One region of the Cytobacillus sp. BC1816 genome, then DNA from elsewhere that is predicted to be linked to it. Evidence: a T-box and tRNA genes for the amino acid it is inferred to sense, from the RefSeq annotation. Region 1 holds a T-box; the other holds one or more tRNA genes.
What was found. The T-box of region 1 lies ahead of proS (proline--tRNA ligase). A T-box ahead of a tRNA ligase gene usually reads a tRNA of that ligase, here a tRNA-Pro.
Positions count from the first base shown of each region.

Region 2: it has a tRNA-Pro gene. The T-box ahead of proS (proline--tRNA ligase) is inferred to sense a tRNA for this amino acid. The anticodon was not compared.

Region 1 covers NZ_CP195611.1:609,172-614,288, reverse strand. The annotation lists gene ACR42H_RS03335 (cysteine hydrolase family protein) at 1-468, opposite strand, end outside; gene proS (proline--tRNA ligase) at 773-2,212, opposite strand; T-box leader at 2,274-2,487, opposite strand; gene ACR42H_RS03325 (DUF1284 domain-containing protein) at 2,704-3,120, shown strand; gene ACR42H_RS03320 (DUF3291 domain-containing protein) at 3,267-3,734, shown strand; gene ACR42H_RS03315 (TetR/AcrR family transcriptional regulator) at 3,777-4,331, opposite strand; gene ACR42H_RS03310 (DHA2 family efflux MFS transporter permease subunit) at 4,504-5,117, shown strand, end outside.
Region 2 covers NZ_CP195611.1:262,410-267,526, forward strand. The annotation lists gene ACR42H_RS01435 (Tex family protein) at 1-465, shown strand, start outside; gene cmpA (cortex morphogenetic protein CmpA) at 626-739, opposite strand; gene ACR42H_RS01445 (SprT family protein) at 875-1,348, shown strand; tRNA gene ACR42H_RS01450 (tRNA-Asn) at 1,502-1,576, shown strand; tRNA gene ACR42H_RS01455 (tRNA-Ser) at 1,582-1,672, shown strand; tRNA gene ACR42H_RS01460 (tRNA-Glu) at 1,688-1,759, shown strand; tRNA gene ACR42H_RS01465 (tRNA-Asp) at 1,791-1,866, shown strand; tRNA gene ACR42H_RS01470 (tRNA-Gln) at 1,875-1,949, shown strand; tRNA gene ACR42H_RS01475 (tRNA-Lys) at 1,958-2,033, shown strand; tRNA gene ACR42H_RS01480 (tRNA-Leu) at 2,049-2,133, shown strand; tRNA gene ACR42H_RS01485 (tRNA-Leu) at 2,193-2,278, shown strand; tRNA gene ACR42H_RS01490 (tRNA-Arg) at 2,339-2,415, shown strand; tRNA gene ACR42H_RS01495 (tRNA-Pro) at 2,421-2,497, shown strand; tRNA gene ACR42H_RS01500 (tRNA-Gly) at 2,519-2,592, shown strand; rRNA gene ACR42H_RS01505 (16S ribosomal RNA) at 2,691-4,240, shown strand; rRNA gene ACR42H_RS01510 (23S ribosomal RNA) at 4,447-5,117, shown strand, end outside.

The sequences.
Region 1 (5,117 bases):
AGTATCATTATGATGCTTGATAATTTGTTCTGCACTTAAGGCATCGCTGTCCGTTGTTGAATGTCCATCACCTACTAATGTGACATCCAATCCACTAATAGTTGCGGTTCTAACTGCACTGTCTATACAGTGCTGGGTTTTACACCCCATTATAACAACATGCTTGACCTTTTGGGATTTAAGTTGATCCAGCAATCCTGTTCCATGAAAGGAATTTGTTGCAGCTTTATCAAAGAACTTTGTTTCCGCAGGCACATTAATTTTTTCGTGAACCTGAAATCCTTTGCCTTTCCCTTCAGCAACATCTAAATCCCTGACAAAGACAACTGGAACATTGGATTGCTCTGCCTTTTCAATCACTAAATTGATATTCCCAATAAGCTGCTCTTTATTAAAAACTTTACTTTCTTTTATATTCCCATCAATTAACTCTTGTTGGGCATCAATAATTAATAAGGTTTGATTCAAATGATTTTCCCCTTTCAATACCTCTAAAGTTAGTTTAGATCAGTTCCCCTTAGTATTTTCACGCCAATATAATTGATTGTCATAATATCAGCCTCCTAAATTAAAAACGTTATCCAAATTTTTAGACATTTTAGATTTTAACATACTAATCAGTTTAATAAAATATGTAAAGCTCCTTATTTAAATGCTTTACTGTGAAACCTGGACGTTCATTAAATCATCTTTAAGAAAAAAGTCCGCCTGAGTGAGGCGGACCTAAAAATAAATGACCCTGAAAGATCACGTAATATTTCACATTCACAGTTTAATAAGCTCGCGCAAACCAAACCGTATGTTTCGCTTCTTTACCACAATGGATGCATGTGTGCTTAGTTGCCGGCGGATTGAACGGAATGTTCCTTGTTGTGAATTTTGTTTTTTCTTTTACACTTTCTTCACAGGCGTCTTCTCCGCACCAGCCAGCTAATATCCAGCCAGGAATCGTTTCATTTAATTCGGATTCTGCTATGTGCTGTTCTAACTGGTCCATTGTATCAATATGTGTGTGCGAATTCTCCGAGCGGAACGCTTTTGCTTTATCGAATAAACGAGTCTGCATGGTTTCAAGCTCTTTTTTAATGCTGTCAATAATGGATTCAAGCGGTACCGCAACCTTGTCCCCAAGATCACGGGCCTTCATTAAGCATTGATTTTGATCTAAATCACGTGGACCAAGTTCTATGCGGACAGGTACGCCTTTCAATTCCCACTCATTAAATTTAAAGCCTGGTGATTGATCGGAATCATCTAGACGGACGCGGATTCCTTCAGCCTTTAATGCGGCAAAGATTTCATCTAACTTCTCCATAATGGCCGGGTTCTTTTTCCATGGCCCGACTGGAATCAGCACAACTTGAGCCGGTGCTATTTTTGGAGGCAGCACAAGGCCTTGCTCATCTCCATGAACCATGATGACGGAGCCAATAAGCCGTGTAGACGTACCCCAGGATGTTGTATGGACAAAGGTGTGCTTATTTTCTTTATTCAAATATTTGATATCGAAAGCTTCCGCAAATTTTGTACCTAAGTAGTGTGAGGTTCCTGCCTGCACAGCCTTTCCATCTTTCATCATCGCTTCAATGGAGAATGTATCTACAGCGCCGGCAAAACGTTCTGATGGTGTCTTTTGGCCATCATAAACCGGAATCGCAAGTAATCCTTCTACAACTTCTTTATAAATGGCCAGCATTTGCATGGTTTCCTTACGCGCATCTTCCTCATCCACATGAGCCGTGTGGCCTTCCTGCCATAAAAATTCAGAAGTGCGGATGAATGGAAGAGTTTTCTTCTCCCAGCGGAATACATTTGCCCATTGATTTATTAATACAGGCAGATCCCGATAACTTTTAATCCAATCTGAATACAAATGTCCAATCATTGTTTCAGAAGTGGGGCGCAGTGCCAGACGTTCTTCCAATTTCTCTCCTGCCGCTTCCGTTATCCATGGAAGCTCTGGCGAGAATCCTTCAATATGATCCTTTTCCTTCTGAAAGAAGGATTCCGGAATTAACATCGGGAAATATGCATTGCGGTGACCGGTTTCTTTAAAACGCTTATCCATCTCTTCCTGAATATGTTCCCATATTTCATAGCCATCCGGCTTAAAGGCAATACAGCCGCGAACAGGTGTGTAATCAAATAAATCGGCTTTTTGTATCGTATCAAGATACCATTTTGAAAAGTTGTTTGGTTTTTGTTGAGACATCTTCTTTTCCTCCTTGGAAAATGAAATTTCTTTAAAAAATAAAAAAGCATAAAGAGTCCATCAAAAGGACGTCTTTACGCTAATAGACGTGGTACCACCTTAGTTCAACTTTAATCAAAATTAAAGTCCTCTAAACGTTTGTAACGAAACGACCCGGTTAGCTTTACTAACATCTCCGTGGCAGGGTTCAATAAGGAGGGGTGATATAGCTTTCAGCCCAGGCTATATTTTCTGTTTCACAATCCTTATCTACTTGATCACATCATTGATTCCATATATATAAGTTAATATATCAACTTGTCACAGGCAATTCAATATTTACAAAATTTTATTTTCCATTTTTAACAGCCTTACCAGAAAGGCTGTAAAGCAGTTTAGTCAAAAAACCTCAGCTGATCAATTTTAAATGTTATAATAAACAAGTATGTTAACTATATATTTTTAAGGTTAACATTTTAACGTAATCGAACAAGTTAAATTGGGGTGATCTTATGTATAAGCTGCGCGGCCATCATCTTTTTTGCCTTCTGGGATATCGGGGAATGGGCTATTCCCAGGAATACGTGGAAAATATGACACGTTTGCATCAAGCCTTAAGAGACAACCCCAGGACATGGATACAGCTTGTAAAAGGGCCGGATCAACTGTGTGAAAAGTATCCCAACTCAGGTGAATACCACTGTGAACACCACGATATTTATGAAAGAGATTCTATTATTTTAGAAAAAATAGGACTTAAAATCGGGCAAATCCTGTATTGGAAGGACATTGAAGCGAACATCCAAAAGTACGCTCTTCCCTCAGATATACATACTGTTTGCGAAACGTGTTCCTGGCGTTCATATGGCGTTTGTGAGGAAGGTATTCAAGATATTCTTGCAGGGAAGGGCCTAAAGGAAGTAAAGTAACCCTCCCCTGTTAAATGCCCATTCTTAAACATGCTTGGGAACTGTTTTATATCTGGCAACAACCTGAATTATTATCCCGTTCATACAGGTATTAGTCCAGTCCTTTCAGAATATATGTAGGTAAAACAGGTAATGGAGGAACTAACATGGCATTTGCGGCTATTTTGACTGTTGGACGGCTGAAGCACTCAGAGGAACATCCTGCCTCCCGGGAGTTTTTTGAAGCGGGAAATGAAGTCATGCGAGAGGCTGCTAAAACAGGGCACCTCATAAAAGAATTCTCACCAAATAGAGCGAAGTTCCCTGAAGAAACGATCAAAGGAGAGGGTACCCCCATTCTCACCTTAACAGTATGGAAAAACCTTCAATCTTTATATCAGTTTACCTATTCCGGCCTGCATAGGCAGGCATTGCAGGACAGGAATAAGTGGTTTGGGCCTCTTCCAGAGAGACAGCCAAATTATGTGGTGTGGTGGACGGATATGTTATCGGATGTATCCTGGAAGGAAGCTTTTAAAAGATATGATTATTATATCCAGCATGGGCCTGATTCTTTTGCATTTGACTTTAGACATGCATTTGATCAATTTGGGGATCCGATCCTGCTTAAATAGCTGGGGTTAATTCTCCTGCACTGCGTTTTTCCTATCAGCACGTTACTGCGGCCTCACCTTATACATTAAATGAATTTCATTAGCCATATAATCGGAACTAAAATGAAGTCCCTTCTTTAGCCACCACATGATGATGCCTACCAATGAGGCTGTTTTAATATCAATAGAAACATATTCGTCCGGCAATTCCTTCTGTGTATTCTTTCTTCTTATTTCTACTAACTGTTTTAATAATACGAATAGTTTTTCCTCGAATTGATTCATCTTGAATAAGATCAGCAAATACTTTCTATGGATATATAAATAATCAAGCAATTGGGTCAGCTGCTGCTTTTCTGATAGATCTTCCGATTGTATCAATGCTGCGATTTTATCTGATAGCCCGCTTAAAATTTCATTGATAATTTGCGTTAGAAAATCTTGAATATCCTGATAGTGCAAGTAAAATGTTGTCCGATTTAATCCTGCTTTGGCCGCAACTTTCTGAACGGTCAGTTTAGAAATATCGGATTCCTCTGATAGCAGAGAAAATGCTGCTGTTTTGAACATTTCCTTTGAACGGATTGCACGGGGATCTTTCTTTTTCGGCGCAGACATTCTAACCCTCCTTTATAGATTTTCATGGACTTTCTCAACAGTCCCTATTCGTCCTGTCGATTAGTGAACACACACAAGAAAACTGTTCATGGTCAAGAATAGATGCTTTTGTTACTATGAATTTTATCGACAACATGTTGAGAATACAAGTTCAGAACGAAGGAGTTTATGAATGAACAAGGAAATAACAGAAAGCAATAAAAAAATATTATTATTGGTCCTGATTTCGGGCTGTTTCTTATCAACCTTAAATCAGACTTTATTAAATGTGGCATTGAGCAGTTTCATGGAGGAATTCAACGTAAAAGCAGCAACGGTCCAATGGTTATCAACCGGATTTATGCTTGTAAATGGGGTATTAGTCCCCATCACAGCATTTCTGATGCAGCGGTTTACAACAAGGCAGCTGTTTATTAGTTCTATGTTCTTTTTGCTGATTGGGTCTGTCATCAGCGCCTTTGCGATGAACTTTGGCACACTGCTGACGGGAAGAATGATTCAGGCAATTGGCGCCGGAATCATCATGCCTTTGATGATGACCGTCATTTTATATTTATATCCCGCTGAACAGCGCGGAAGTGTGATGGGGAAAATTGGCTTTGCAGTGATCTTTGCACCCGCCATCGCTCCAACCCTGTCCGGTCTTATTATTGAATTTGTTTCTTGGAGATGGCTGTTTATTGGGTTACTCCCCTTTTTACTCATCGTCATCGCTCTAGCCTTCAAATATTTAACGAATGTCTCAGAAACAAAGAAAGCGAGATTGGAACTCCCAAGTGTTATTTT
Region 2 (5,117 bases), 350 kb from region 1:
TATGCAGTAGTAAATAAATTGCTTGCTAATCTCGGCTTTAAATCCAGTGACCTTGGAACACTATCATTAAGGGAAGCTCTAAAAGGCATAAATATCAGCCAGGCAGCCCGGGAGCTTGAAATTGGTGAACTTACACTGAGAGATATTATCGATGCCTTAATGAGACCTGAAAGGGATCCGCGTGATGAGCTGCCAAAGCCGCTGCTAAAGAAAGAAGTGCTGAAACTTGAAGATCTGCAGGAAGGGATGGAGCTTCAAGGGACAGTGAGAAATGTTGTCGACTTTGGTGCATTTGTTGATATCGGAGTCAAACAGGATGGCCTTGTTCATATATCCAAACTTAGCCGCCAATTTGTCAAACACCCGCTGGATGTCGTGTCCGTTGGGGATGTAGTAACGGTCTGGGTTGACTCTGTTGATAAGCACAAGGGAAGAGTTGCCTTAACTATGCTTGGGCCTAACTAAATTACATTCCTTTGTTTTGCTGGGTTAAAAAGCTAGTTCTTCGAGTCATAAGCCAAATCACGACGGAAATTAATATTTCTAGCGTGATTTGGCTTATGCTTGTAAGGTTTATAAAGGGCTGTAGCTGATTTAAGCGGGTATATCTCAGGCTCGCCATATTTTATGAGCAGTGTTTCTTCCTATAGAAAAACCAGCACTGATTCAGCAGTTTGATCTGATAGCGGTCCTTTTCATAAAAAGCACGCTGGATTTGATTTTGAAACCATACAGGCATCTGAATTACCTCCCGTGATTGGAATCTGATGATCGCTCCCTTGGGCAGCAAAGCGAGTTCAGAGCTATAAAAGGTATATATAATGTATGCTATAATAGGTTGTCATGTTTACGATAAGAGAGGAAAAACATTTTTATGAATGACCAGGAGCTTCAGACACTTGTTGAAAAGATATCTTTAGAAAGCTTTGGCAAGCCCTTTCGCCATCAGGCTTATTTTAATTCGCGCCTCAGGTCGACTGGCGGAAGATATATGCTGATATCACATCATGTTGAAATAAACAAAAAGTATTATGAGCAGCTTGGGGCCAAAGAATTAGAAGGAATTATTAAACATGAGCTATGTCATTATCATTTGCATTTAGAAGGAAAAGGATATAAACATCGCGATCAGGATTTCAGATTGCTAATGAAAAAAGTGGGAGCACCCCGATTTTGTTCGGCCTTGCCTGATCGTCCAAAAACAAATAGATCTGCTAAGATTCTTGTTTATATGTGTAAGGATTGCCGTCAAACTTATCAAAGAAAAAGAATAGTTGATACGAAGAAATATGTTTGCGGTAAATGCAAGGGGAAATTAGTTTTAAAAAAAGAATTGACATTAGATTAAGTTCACTTTATATTTAATAATTGTCGCAGGACAAAACAGGATAAACGGCTAATAAATTCTTCTAAAAACAAGCTTGACTTTTATAGCCTGCGTCCTTATAATATGAAGAGTCGATAAGATGTTAAGTGTTTTATCGATAAAGTTTATTATTATTCCGCAGTAGCTCAGTGGTAGAGCATTCGGCTGTTAACCGAACGGTCGCAGGTTCGAATCCTGCCTGCGGAGCCATATTTGGGGAAGTACTCAAGTGGCTGAAGAGGCGCCCCTGCTAAGGGTGTAGGTCGCGTAAGCGGCGCGAGGGTTCAAATCCCTCCTTCTCCGCCAGAAAATTCTCACAATGGCCCGTTGGTCAAGCGGTTAAGACACCGCCCTTTCACGGCGGTAACACGGGTTCGAATCCCGTACGGGTCACTTTTTTTGTTTTCGACGGTTTTATGTGGATGGTCCCGTGGTGTAGCGGTTAACATGCCTGCCTGTCACGCAGGAGATCGCGGGTTCGATTCCCGTCGGGACCGCCATTTGTTATTGGGCTATAGCCAAGCGGTAAGGCACCGGACTTTGACTCCGTCACTCGCAGGTTCGAATCCTGCTAGCCCAGCCATTTTTGATGAGCCATTAGCTCAGTCGGTAGAGCATCTGACTTTTAATCAGAGGGTCGAAGGTTCGAGTCCTTCATGGCTCACCATTTTAATTTCATATTGCGGGTGTGGCGGAATTGGCAGACGCACCAGACTTAGGATCTGGCGCCGCAAGGCGTGGGGGTTCGACTCCCTTCACCCGCACCATTAATTACCATTGAGATAAGTACTACGTTTTGGTATGATGTTACTTGTCGCTTCATTAAGCGGTCGTGGCGGAATGGCAGACGCGCTAGGTTGAGGGCCTAGTGGGGGCAACCCCGTGGAGGTTCAAGTCCTCTCGGCCGCACCAAAAAAGTTGTTGACATTTGAATTTCATGTTGATATAATATAAGAGTTGCTTTTAAAAGATGCGCCCGTAGCTCAATTGGATAGAGCGTTTGACTACGGATCAAAAGGTTAGGGGTTCGACTCCTCTCGGGCGCGCCATATTACGGGGAGTAGCTCAGCTTGGTAGAGCACTTGGTTTGGGACCAAGGGGTCGCAGGTTCGAATCCTGTCTTCCCGACCATTCGGGAAACGATAATTATATGCGGGTGTAGTTTAGTGGTAAAACCTCAGCCTTCCAAGCTGATGATGAGGGTTCGATTCCCTTCACCCGCTCCAAACTTACTGATTGATCTTTGAAAACTGAACGAACAAAAACGTCAACGTTAAATCATTAGTCTTTTTTGAAAAGACAACTTATGAGCTTAATCAACTCTTATATGGAGAGTTTGATCCTGGCTCAGGACGAACGCTGGCGGCGTGCCTAATACATGCAAGTCGAGCGGACAGATGGGAGCTTGCTCCCTGAAGTCAGCGGCGGACGGGTGAGTAACACGTGGGCAACCTGCCTGTAAGACTGGGATAACTCCGGGAAACCGGGGCTAATACCGGATAATTCTTTCCCTCACATGAGGGAAAGCTGAAAGATGGTTTCGGCTATCACTTACAGATGGGCCCGCGGCGCATTAGCTAGTTGGTGAGGTAACGGCTCACCAAGGCAACGATGCGTAGCCGACCTGAGAGGGTGATCGGCCACACTGGGACTGAGACACGGCCCAGACTCCTACGGGAGGCAGCAGTAGGGAATCTTCCGCAATGGACGAAAGTCTGACGGAGCAACGCCGCGTGAGTGATGAAGGTTTTCGGATCGTAAAACTCTGTTGTTAGGGAAGAACAAGTACCGGAGTAACTGCCGGTACCTTGACGGTACCTAACCAGAAAGCCACGGCTAACTACGTGCCAGCAGCCGCGGTAATACGTAGGTGGCAAGCGTTGTCCGGAATTATTGGGCGTAAAGCGCGCGCAGGCGGTTCCTTAAGTCTGATGTGAAAGCCCCCGGCTCAACCGGGGAGGGTCATTGGAAACTGGGGAACTTGAGTGCAGAAGAGAAGAGTGGAATTCCACGTGTAGCGGTGAAATGCGTAGAGATGTGGAGGAACACCAGTGGCGAAGGCGACTCTTTGGTCTGTAACTGACGCTGAGGCGCGAAAGCGTGGGGAGCAAACAGGATTAGATACCCTGGTAGTCCACGCCGTAAACGATGAGTGCTAAGTGTTAGAGGGTTTCCGCCCTTTAGTGCTGCAGCAAACGCATTAAGCACTCCGCCTGGGGAGTACGGCCGCAAGGCTGAAACTCAAAGGAATTGACGGGGGCCCGCACAAGCGGTGGAGCATGTGGTTTAATTCGAAGCAACGCGAAGAACCTTACCAGGTCTTGACATCTCCTGACAACCCTAGAGATAGGGCGTTCCCCTTCGGGGGACAGGATGACAGGTGGTGCATGGTTGTCGTCAGCTCGTGTCGTGAGATGTTGGGTTAAGTCCCGCAACGAGCGCAACCCTTGATCTTAGTTGCCAGCATTCAGTTGGGCACTCTAAGGTGACTGCCGGTGACAAACCGGAGGAAGGTGGGGATGACGTCAAATCATCATGCCCCTTATGACCTGGGCTACACACGTGCTACAATGGATGGTACAAAGGGCTGCGAGACCGCGAGGTTAAGCGAATCCCATAAAACCATTCTCAGTTCGGATTGCAGGCTGCAACTCGCCTGCATGAAGCCGGAATCGCTAGTAATCGCGGATCAGCATGCCGCGGTGAATACGTTCCCGGGCCTTGTACACACCGCCCGTCACACCACGAGAGTTTGTAACACCCGAAGTCGGTGGGGTAACCTTTTGGAGCCAGCCGCCTAAGGTGGGACAGATGATTGGGGTGAAGTCGTAACAAGGTAGCCGTATCGGAAGGTGCGGCTGGATCACCTCCTTTCTAAGGATATTTACATGAAACGTGACGCGTTTTGTTCGTTCAGTTTTGAGAGTTCAATCTCTCAATGAAAGATTCGTTCTTTGAAAACTAGATAATGATTATGAAGAAGCAATAACCGAGTAATCGCCATTTTAGTGAATTCTCTCTATGTTAAATAGAGTAAAAAACCTTTGATCTTGTTCATCTTCGATGAACCTGTCAAATACGGTTAAGTTAGAAAGGGCGCACGGTGAATGCCTTGGCACTAGGAGCCGATGAAGGACGGTACTAACACCGATATGCTTCGGGGAGCTGTAAGTAAGCTTTGATCCGGAGATTTCCGAATGGGGAAACCCCCTATCCGTAATGGGATAGGATCTTTACCTGAATACATAGGGTATGGAAGGCAGACCCGGGGAACTGAAACATCTAAGTACCCGGAGGAAGAGAAAGCAAACGCGATTCCCTGAGTAGCGGCGAGCGAAACGGGATTAGCCCAAACCAGGAGGCTTGCCTCCTGGGGTTGTAGGACACTCTATACGGAGTTACAAAGGAACGAGGTAAATGAACAGGTCTGGAAAGGCCGGCCAGAGAAGGTAAAAGCCCTGTAGTTGAAACTTCGTTCCCTCCAGAGTGGATCCTGAGTACGGCGGGACACGAGAAATCCCGTCGGAAGCAGGGAGGACCATCTCCCAAGGCTAAATACTCCCTAGTGACCGATAGTGAACCAGTACCGTGAGGGAAAGGTGAAAAGCACCCCGGAAGGGGAGTGAAAGAGATCCTGAAACCGTGTGCCTACAAGTAGTTAGAGCCCGTTAATGGGTGATAGCGTGCCTTTTGTAGAATGAACCGGCGAGTTACGATTACATGCGAGGTTAAGTTGATGAGACGGAGCCGC